3 regions of the Arthrobacter sp. TMS2-4 genome follow, and region 1 is predicted to be linked to each of the others. Evidence: riboswitches for the same ligand, from Rfam matches in the RefSeq annotation. Region 1 holds a riboswitch; each other region holds the start of a gene.
What was found. Region 1 has a riboswitch for cyclic di-AMP ahead of ACX80F_RS14760 (LysM peptidoglycan-binding domain-containing protein). Riboswitches for the same ligand answer to the same signal wherever they lie in the genome.
Positions count from the first base shown of each region.

Region 2: it holds a riboswitch for cyclic di-AMP, as region 1 does, so the genes downstream of both, ACX80F_RS03215 (C40 family peptidase) here and ACX80F_RS14760 (LysM peptidoglycan-binding domain-containing protein) in region 1, are expected to answer to the same signal.
Region 3: it holds a riboswitch for cyclic di-AMP, as region 1 does, so the genes downstream of both, ACX80F_RS11380 (NlpC/P60 family protein) here and ACX80F_RS14760 (LysM peptidoglycan-binding domain-containing protein) in region 1, are expected to answer to the same signal.

Region 1 is NZ_JBTNDI010000014.1:29,856-33,120, reverse strand. It holds gene ACX80F_RS14765 (cytochrome c oxidase assembly protein) at 1-286, opposite strand, end outside; gene ACX80F_RS14760 (LysM peptidoglycan-binding domain-containing protein) at 542-1,423, opposite strand; cyclic di-AMP (ydaO/yuaA leader) riboswitch at 1,426-1,655, opposite strand; gene ACX80F_RS14755 (metal-sensitive transcriptional regulator) at 1,965-2,375, shown strand; gene mobF (MobF family relaxase) at 2,462-3,265, opposite strand, start outside.
Region 2 is NZ_JBTNDI010000001.1:687,025-690,289, reverse strand. It holds gene ACX80F_RS03220 (NAD-dependent epimerase/dehydratase family protein) at 1-684, shown strand, start outside; gene ACX80F_RS03215 (C40 family peptidase) at 873-1,733, opposite strand; cyclic di-AMP (ydaO/yuaA leader) riboswitch at 1,736-1,943, opposite strand; gene mutM (bifunctional DNA-formamidopyrimidine glycosylase/DNA-(apurinic or apyrimidinic site) lyase) at 2,055-3,017, opposite strand; gene rnc (ribonuclease III) at 3,018-3,265, opposite strand, start outside.
Region 3 is NZ_JBTNDI010000008.1:21,426-24,690, forward strand. It holds gene serC (phosphoserine transaminase) at 1-790, opposite strand, end outside; gene ACX80F_RS11375 (metal-dependent transcriptional regulator) at 1,041-1,739, shown strand; cyclic di-AMP (ydaO/yuaA leader) riboswitch at 1,870-2,037, shown strand; gene ACX80F_RS11380 (NlpC/P60 family protein) at 2,043-3,014, shown strand; gene ACX80F_RS11385 (HNH endonuclease) at 3,226-3,265, shown strand, end outside.

The sequences.
Region 1 (3,265 bases):
GCTGGAACATGAACACGGAGAACATCCGAAGGCCGTAGCCCTCAACTCCTGCGCCCATGGTGATCATGATGATGATGCAGCCCAATAAAAAGATCGCTGTTCGCCAGATCGGCCAGGATCGGCCCATCGACCACAGGCGGATCGCCCCGGCAAGGTAGAGCACGCCCAGAACCAGAGCGATTACGGGGATGAGCGGAATCGGTTGCAGCGTTGGTGCCAGGTAGGTCGCCCACGATGGTGGGGCCTCAGGTATCCACACTGGCCCACTGACCCACGGATCATTCATTGCTGTACAACCATCCAAACTTCACGGTCTCGCCAATGTCTAGGGTGCAGTGTGCGGCCGTCGGAACTCACTACACCCCGTTAAGCGGAACCAGGCACTGAGCGAATGGCGCCCGCGGCCAGTGCCTTACTTCCGGCCCGGACCGACATCCAGGGGACCGGTGACGGGCGGGCAAGGAAATAGCGGTAAGCACCCCCGTCCAGGGCGCTCACCGCCATCTCAGCTTGAGGGCAGCCACTTCACCGATGGGTGAAGTTAGCCGTTAACGCGTACGAAAGTGGATCCGGCGAGGTCAGAGAGGGAGTGCTCCATGGTGAGGTTCGCACCATTCATGCCGCTGCTGATGACCTTGCCGCCACCGACATAGATAGCGACGTGACCCGGACGGACCACGAGGTCACCCGGTGCCGGGGTGGCGACGACAGTTCCGTACTGCAGGAACTGCATAGGGCCGAGGTCTCCGACGTTCTTGCCGATCGAGCGCAGGGCCCGCTCGACGAGGATGGTGCAGTCCTGGATGGACCCGATCTGAGAGTACGCCGAGGCGACGAGGGCCGCGCCGACGCCGCTAGCGGGAACGGTCGGCGCTGCGGGAGCTGCCGGGGCGATCGGGGTGATAGCGGCCGAGGTCAGGGAGTATGTGGGCTGAGCTGCTGCAGGAGCGGGTACTGCAGTCGGGGCTGCGGCAGGTGCGCTGTAGAAGACCTGGCTGACTGGGGCTGCAGCGGGAACCGCGGCTGCGCTGACAGCAACATTGGTAGCGGCGCCGCCGGAAAGCCGGAGCTGCTGACCCGGGTAGATGACTGAGGCGTAGGACAGGCCGTTGGTCGCGAGTAGCGCATCGAGGTTCACGCCGTGCTTGGCGGCGATGGTGCCCATCGTGTCGCCGGAGGTGACCGTGTAAACGCCGGCAGCAGCGGGAGCCTGTGCGGTGACGGGGCGGGTGTCCTGCGTGTAGGTGCCGGCCTGGGCGGCGGGGGCTCCGATAGCGAAGACGAGGCCGCCGGTCGCGGCTGCAATGATGGCCGGCTTGCCGAGCGCGACAGCGCTGGTCTTCGCGGAATACGACAGGCCCTCGAGGGCGATGGAGTGGGTGACGACGGCGCGGTGGCGCGCGGGAATGGACGTACGTGACATGGTGGTTGCCTCTCCCATGCCTGCGGGGTGAGCTGTCGGGTTCGGATGGGAGTCACCCGGCCGTCCTTCATCCCTAGTGCTGTTTCTGCAGTAGCGAAACGCTGCTGCAGGTCCCGGCACGTCGGTCGTTGGATCGACTTAACCCCGAGGGCCATCACACAAAGAGCGTGCGGTGACCCGGTGGAAACGTGGTTCCCCCGTCCCTGCCATATGGATTGTGCGAACGGATCCCGGAGCAGTGGCAGGACTCGGCATTCTGCGCGGGAGAGTGGTCTCGACGGGTGCCGGGATCACCTGAGGAGAATACCCCAGGGTGGTATCGATAGTCACATTTATGTAACGTCGTCCGGCGTGTTGTCGCGACACGCTGCTTCAGGGCTTGCTAACGGGCTTAGGCGGAACTTCCGGTCCTGTTGTTCGTTCACCTCCTCTCGTCGTTGACGGATACTAGTGATGGCCGTGTACCTCGCGCGGCCGAGGACCGCATCAACGGCTACCTGTGCTGGGCAGCAGCGCGTCGATGATGATGAAGGGGACGACAATGCCCACCTATCCCGCATCGAACGTCACGGATGAGACGACTACTCCCCCGACACAAGCAACTTCCGACCCGCTTCCTCAGCACGACGCTGAAACTCACCCTCACGGCTATGCCGCCGACAAAGGCGCGTACTTGCGCCGACTCAAGCGCATCGAAGGTCAGGTCCGCGGAATAGCCCGCATGATCGACGAGGACAAATACTGCATCGACATCCTCACGCAGGTCGCCGCCGTGAATAGCGCCATGCACGCGCTCAGTCTGGGGCTTCTGGAAAGCCACCTCACGCATTGCGTCGCCGATGCGGCCCGGGAAACCGCAAGCACAGACAGCACATCTGACCCAACAAGCGTCGAAGCCGTCGACGCGAAGATCCAGGAAGCAACCCAGGCAATAGGCCGACTACTGCGCTAGTCGCTGACCGTATCCAGAAAGCATCAGGGCGACAAAAGCGAGGCTATCGGCAGGCAGACGCGCCCACTCTTGCCGTGCCAGAACACCTACTGTCGGGTTCGGCCTTCGTCTCGTCCTTGAGATTCCTGGGCACGTCGTGCTGCCGCTGAAGCTTCCTCGGATGCTTCCCTTCTCGGTGCGGAACTGGCTGCTGCTTCCCGCCGTCGACGGATAACTTCGACTTGCCGCGTACTCCACCCGGAAGTCCTCTCGGGTGCACGAGCGGCATTCTTGGTCTCGCCAACGGTGGGCTCCTTTGAGCTCTGTTCCTTCAAATCGGTCGCCGGTTCCGATACAGCATGTTCAGTCCCGTCGGTGGGTGCACGGTGCCTTGTTACGGCGCGGGCGATGGCCGCTGCCATGCTCTCCGACTGCTTCGGCTGATCGTCCGACTGGACGGCGTCCACGATCCGTGCCTCTCGCTGCTGCGGCGCCGGTAGCGGATCGCTGGCGGCGGCGCGTTCTGCACGCATACGGTCGATGACGCGCCGGGCAGCGGCCCGCTCGGTCGTCATGCGATCGGCGATCGCCGCCTCATCCGCTGCTTGTTGGATCTGCGTGGCCGACCTCGGTGCGACGATGGTGAGCTCGCTGTGTTTGTGCAGGGCCGTAGCACGCTCAATGAGGCGTTGCGCGGTGGGATCGTCCCGGTACTGCTTGGGGATCAGCGAGGTCTCGTGGGTGCCGATGTTGTACCGGTTCCGGTATGCCTCGGTCTCGGCCGCGATGCTGTGCCACTCGACTGCCTTTGCGTCTTTTCCGGGCACGGGCCCGAGGGCGTTCGTCCACGCGGGCTTTTCTTCCGCGAGTTGCGCACCGCGGACCATGACCTTCTGTCCGAGGTGCGCCCG
Region 2 (3,265 bases), on a different contig from region 1:
CAGGCCGCCGGAGTAACCGACGTCGTCCACGTGTCCTCGCCGTCCGTCGCGCACGATGGCTCCTCACTGGTCGGGGCTCCCGCCGGCACCGCGGACCCGGAGCACGCCCGCGGTGACTACGCCCGCACCAAGGCCTCCGCGGAGCTGCTCGCGCTGGCGCGCTCGACGCCGTCGTTCCGGGTCGCCGCGATCCGGCCCCACATCGTGTGGGGCCCCGGCGACACCCAGCTGGTCGACCGCGTGATCGACCGCGCGCGGCACGGCCGTCTGCCCCTGCTCGACGGCGGGACGGCACTCATCGATACGACGTACGTCGACAATGCGGCGTCGGCCATCGTCGCCTGCCTGCGGCGCATGGACGCGGCGCAGGGCCAGGCTCTCGTCGTCACCAACGGCGAGCCCCGCCCGATCGCCGAGCTGCTCGCGGGGATCTGCCGGGCCGGCGGGGTCGAACCACCCGTCCGGTCCGTCCCCGGAGCACTCGCGCGCGGTGCGGGATCCGTCATCGAGCGGGTCTGGCTGCGGCTGGGCCGGACGGATGAACCGCCCATGACCCGCTTCCTGGCGGAGCAGCTGTCGACGGCGCACTGGTTCGACCAGCGGCACACGCGCACCGTGCTCGACTGGCGCCCGTCCGTGAGCGTCGACGAGGGACTCGAGCGCCTGGCGGCGTTCTACAGGTAGCCCCGGTGCGGCGCTCCTTTCCCTGAGCGCGCAGGTGTGGCGGGTCCCGCCGTCGAGAACCCACCCCGGGTGCGCGACGGGCGCGGACCCGGGCCTCGTCGGACAGTCCGGGAACGCAGAAGGACGGGATGCGTGATGCATCCCGTCCTTCTGACCGTCGAACTGGTGTTGCCGGCCGTGCGACCCGACTAGCGGGTGTAGTACCCGTCCACGGACATGGCGCTGACCGAGTGGACCAGGGTGCCCTGCGAGGCGTTCAGGGCGCTGACCATCTGCCCGTTGCCGAGGTAGATCCCGACGTGGCTGCCGCCGTTCTGGCTCACCAGGTCACCCGGCTGGGGGTTGCTGGTCGGCGTCATGGAGGCGAACTGGGCCCAGGTGGTGCGCGGCAGGTCGATGCCGTTCTGGGCGTAGGCCCACTGCACGAAGGCCGAGCAGTCCCAAGCGCCGAACGCGGTTCCGCCGTACACGTAGCCGGAGCCGACGCCCTGCATGGCCGTGCCGACGATGCCGCCGCCACCGATGGGCGCGATCGACGCCGCGGACTGCAGGCTGTAGGCGGGGGTGGCTGCCGGAGCAGGTGCTGCGGCGGGAGCGGCAGGTGCCGGCGCTGCGACCGGGGCTGCCACGGGTGCTGCGACTGGGGCTGCCACGATGGATGCCGACTGCACCGAATACTGCGCGGGGGCAGCAGGAGCGGCGGATCCACCGAGGGAGATCGACTGGCCGGGGTAGATGACCGACGCGTAGCCAAGGCCGTTGGCCGCGAACAGGGCGTCGAGGCTGATGCCGTGCATGGCGGCGATGGACCCGAGGGTGTCGCCGGCCTGGACGGTGTGGGTGCCGGCCGCTGCCGACTGGGTGCTGACCTCGCCGGCGGCGTTCGCGGGAAGCGACGCGCCGAGCATGAGGCCGGATGCAACGGCGACGACGGCGGCAGGCTTGCCGGCGACCGAGGCGCTTGCGGAGAAGGCCCGCGAGGCGGTGACGAAGGGGTTGGTGCGCGTGGGGACTGCCCGGTGGCGCGCGTTATGGCTCTGCTTGGACATAATGATGCCTTTCCCAATGCCTGCGAAGTTAGCTGTCGGGTTCGGATGGGACATCCGGACACGCTTCCTACAGACCGTCGTCCCCAGTACCGGTCTGCGCGTGTCTTTACCCCTAGGACCCGTGATCGAGTCCGCTAGTGGTTCCCCCGCCCCTGTCGAATGTGTAGTGCGAACGGTCCGTCCTCATCGACAGGGTTAGGCAGTGTGAGGATGGGCGCCCATCCGTTGTGGATCGGACGCGAGACCAACCGTACCGGCTGGTAACGCCAGTTGTCACATTTAGATCACGAGGTGTGGATCACCTTTTTCTGCCCCGAGATCTCAGATCCGTGCATTGCGTGGTCTGGCCTGGCAGGACGGGCACAGGTAGGACGACCTGTTCATGAACGATTCGCGGCGCAGCAGCGTGGTCCGTCCCTCGGACGCGCACCGGCGGCAGGGCCGGCCCTCCCGCCCGTAGGCCTCCAGATCACGGGCGAAGTACCCCGACGCACCGTTCACGTTCACGTACAGGGAATCGAAGCTGGTGCCGCCGGCCGCCAGTGCCCGTTCCATCACCGAGGTGACGGCGTCGACGATGCGTCGGGTGTCGGGGCGACGCATGGTGTCCGTGGGGCGCGCGTAGTGGAATCCGGCCGCCCAGAGCGCCTCGTCGGCGTAGATGTTGCCGATCCCGGAGATGAGCCCCTGATCGAGGAGGGCACGTTTGAGACCTGTCCGGCGCGCGCGCAGGCGTTCGTGGAACAGGTCGAGGGAGAATCCGGGGTCGAGGGGATCGCGCGCGATGTGTGCCGCCTGCCGGGGTACGAGTGGCAGGTTCGAGGCGCCGAGCCCGCCGGGCAGGCCGTCCGGCGTGGCCTCCAACTCTGTGACGAACATCCCGCCGAAGATCCTCTGGTCGACGAACCGCAGCTCGCCCGGCAGCGCTGTGCCGTCGTCGTCGTCCGCCGGGGAGAGTGCGAAGCGGACCTTCAGGTGCTTTTCCGATGGAGCATCGGGTGCCTCGACCAGGAGCTGTCCGCTCATCCCCAGGTGCGCCATCAGCGCGACGTGCGGGCGGTCGCGGGGATCGTCGGGGTCCTCGAGGATCATCCACAGGAACTTCCCCCGGCGCACCACATCCCCCACCCGGGCGCCGGCGACGGTGCCGACGAAGTCCTCGACGCCGTCGAGGTGCCGCCTCAGGGACCGGGGATCGAGGACGTCCACTGCGTCGATGGTGCGGCCCGCCACCCAGCGCACGAGGCCGCGGCGGACGACCTCGACCTCGGGAAGTTCAGGCACTCAGGGTCCGTCGGGCGACAGGGTGGGATCGGGGACACCGGGGCTGCGGCCGTCGGCCGGAGCGGCGTCGGCCGGACGACCCGACGGCAGTGGATCCGGCGGTACGGCGAGCGTCTTCCAGGATGCGGCGGCGGCCTCCTGCTCGGCTTCCTTCTTCGAGTTGCCGCAGCCGGAACCGTACTCCGTTCCGCCGATCAGCAGGCGCGCCGTGAACGTCCGGGCGTGATCCGGCCCCGTCCCGTCGACGC
Region 3 (3,265 bases), on a different contig from region 1:
ACTGCACCTGGGCGTCCAGCGTCACGAGGGTCGCCAGCGACGGCGTGTTGTAGGTCTGGTTGAGGCGCGAGTTGTCGACGGCGGTCTGCAGGTTGAGGAAGTCCGGGACCCACCGGTCACTCGCGGCGATGCGTGCGGCACGCTCGAGCGCTGCGGGGGAGAACAGGCCGAGCCACAGTCCGCCGTCGGACGCGAAGTTCTTCTGCGGTGCGAAGTAGTACACGTCCGCCTGGGAGACGTCGACGTCGAGCCCGCCCGCTGCCGAGGTGGCATCGACGAGGACGAGCGCCCCGTCGTCGGCGCCCTCGACCCGCTGGACGGGTGCTGCCACGCCGGTGGAGGTCTCGTTCTGCGGCCAGGCGTAGACGTCGACCCCCGCCTCCGCCGTCGCGTCCGGTCGGGTTCCCGGCTCGCTCGTGAGAACACTGGAGGCGTCGAGGAACGGTGCCTTGGTCGTGGCGGACGCGAACTTGGAGCCGAACTCCCCGAAGGAGAGGTGCTGGGCCTTCCGCTCGACGAGCCCGAAGGTCGCGACATCCCAGAACGCCGTCGATCCGCCCACGCCCAGAACCACCTCGTACCCGTCGGGGGCGGTGAAGAAGCTACTGAGCCCCTCGCGGACGCGGCCCACGAGGTCACGGACCGGGGCCTGCCGGTGGGAGGTCCCGAGAAGGGAGGCGCCGGCGGCGACCAGGGCGTCGACCTGGCCGCTCCGGACCTTCGACGGACCCGCACCGAAGCGCCCGTCCGAGGGGAGGAGGTGTGCGGGAATGCGGGGCGATTCGCTCATGGGGGCTCCAGCTCTGGGGCGGCGGGGTATCGACCTCATTCTGCCCCAGCGGCTGACGGCCCTCCATTTGTTAACGCCGTCCGGGAGGCATGCCCCGGCCGACGGTCCCGACGTATCCAGGAATTGCCGGGCCCACGATGCCATGCGTTAACCTTGGGAGGCGTGGGGCGGAGCCGGGCTGATGGCCGCACCCCTCACCGGCGTGAGGCATCCAGCCGCGCACCCGCACCGCACCAAGGAGCTGAACCGCATGACGGACCTCATCGACACCACCGAGATGTACCTGCGGACCATCCTTGAGCTCGAGGAAGAGAACATCGTCGCGCTCCGTGCGCGCATCGCCGAGCGGCTGCGCCACTCCGGCCCCACCGTGTCCCAGACCATCGGCCGGATGGAACGCGACGGCCTCGTGGTCGTCTCCGGAGACCGGCACCTGGAGCTTACGGAGATCGGCCGACGCCGTGCCACCGGCGTCATGAGGAAGCATCGTCTCGCTGAGCGACTGCTGAGCGACGTGATCGGACTCGACTGGGCGTACGTGCACGACGAGGCATGCCGCTGGGAGCACGTCATGAGCGAGCGGGTGGAGCGCCGGCTGTACGAGCTCCTCGGCAAGCCCTCGGACTCCCCGTACGGTAACCCGATTCCGGGCCTGGCTGCGATCGGTGGCGTGGAGGCGGAGCAGTTCACTGACGGCGTCGTCACGCTGCTGTCCGCGATGGCCACCTATACCCCCGGCAGCCTGGTCACGCTCGCCCGCCTCGCAGAGCCCATCCAGGTGGATCCCGAACTCCTCACCCAGCTCGACGAGGGCGGACTGCGCCCGGGTGCACGACTCAGCCTCGAATCGGTGGGGGGCTACGTCTCGGTGCGCGTCCCCGGCGTCGAGGGGGCCCTCGAACTGCCGCCCGAGGTCGCCGCACACGTCTTCGTGTCACTCGAGGACTGACCGGAACACACGGGTCGTCACCAGAAACACACCATTTCGTGATCGGAATGTGACATACCTCGCGTCGTGCTGTAGCTTTCAACTCGTGCCGGACTCGCTACGAATCGGGCACTCTCCTGCGAATCGCCTAGCTCTGCCATCGCCGGGGGTCCGTCCGCACCATCGCATGGCAGAGGCGGGGGAACCAATTCTGGGTCTCTGACAAGAGATCCTCGGGGTTAAGTCGCTGTTTCCGCAGCGGCCGGGTGACTCCCATCCGAATCCGACAGCTCACCTCGCAGGCGTTGGGAGAGGCAATCCAACGTGTCCACATGCTCTTCACCGGGCCGCCACCGCGCGCCCCGAAACATCAGTCCGCTGTCCGGTCTGTCCGCCGCCGTCGCCTCCAACGCCGGATCCGTCGGCCGGCAGGCCGCCGTCATCGTCGCCGTATCGGGCCTGGTCCTGACCAGTGGGGTCGCTGCCAACGCCGCTGACGTCAAGCCGCAGCGGGATGTCAGGGTCTCCAACGTCTCATTGCCCTCCGCGCGGACCGCCGTCGTCGCCTCGAACACGACCGAGGTGTCCTTCGCCAGGACCCCGGTCAGGGTGAAGGCCAAGCCGGTCGTCGCCCCGAAGGCTCCGGTGCAGAAGGCTCCCGTCGTGGCAGCTCCGGTCGAGAAGGCACCCGTCGTCGAAGCCCCGGTTCCCGCAGCGCCCGTCGTCGCAGCACCCGTGGCCGAGGTCCCGGCGCCCGCCGTCGCAGCACCCGCGGTCGAGGTCCCGGCGCCCGCCGTCGCAGCACCCCCGGTCGTCGCCGCTCCCGCCGCTCCCGCCGCCGTCGCCGCTCCGGCGGTGGCAGCTCCGATCGCGGCGCCCGCCGCGCCCATCGCGCCGGCGCCCGTCGCGAAGACCCGCACGGCAACCGCCGTACCGGCGTCGACGCCCGCTCCCGCACCGTCCTCCGGCGTTGCGGCGACGATCGCCGCCGCGGCCAGGGGCCAGCTCGGCGTCGTGCAGGACTGCACCCGCCTGGCGAGCAACTCCCTCGCCGCAGCCGGGATCAACTTCCACGGCTGGCCGGCCGGCTACCTGTCCCTCGGCCGCACCGTGAGTGCCGGCGAAGCCATCCCCGGCGACCTGATCTACTATGCGGACGGCGGCATGGGCGCGGCCCACATCGCGGTCTACATCGGCGGCGGCCAGGCCGTCCACGGCGGATTCAACGGCAACACCACGGTCATCGCCCCGGCGGAGCTCGGCTCCGGCGGCGTGTACATCCGCGTGGGCGGCTGACCCCGAACGATCCCGCACAGGAGGACCGGCACGTTGTGCCGGTCCTCCTGTGCGTCGACCGCCGCGGGTGGCAGAAGGAGCAGCCCGTCGGCCCGGCGTTACGCGGACGGCCGGGTGCGGTTTACCCTTGCAGTGTCAATCCGAAGCTCTTCTCCCGATCCCCGGGATGGCAACCGGTTGCGGGGAACAGGTCAGCAATGGGGCACGTCGAATGCGCACTCTCGTTCTGAACGCAGGCTATGAACCGCTGG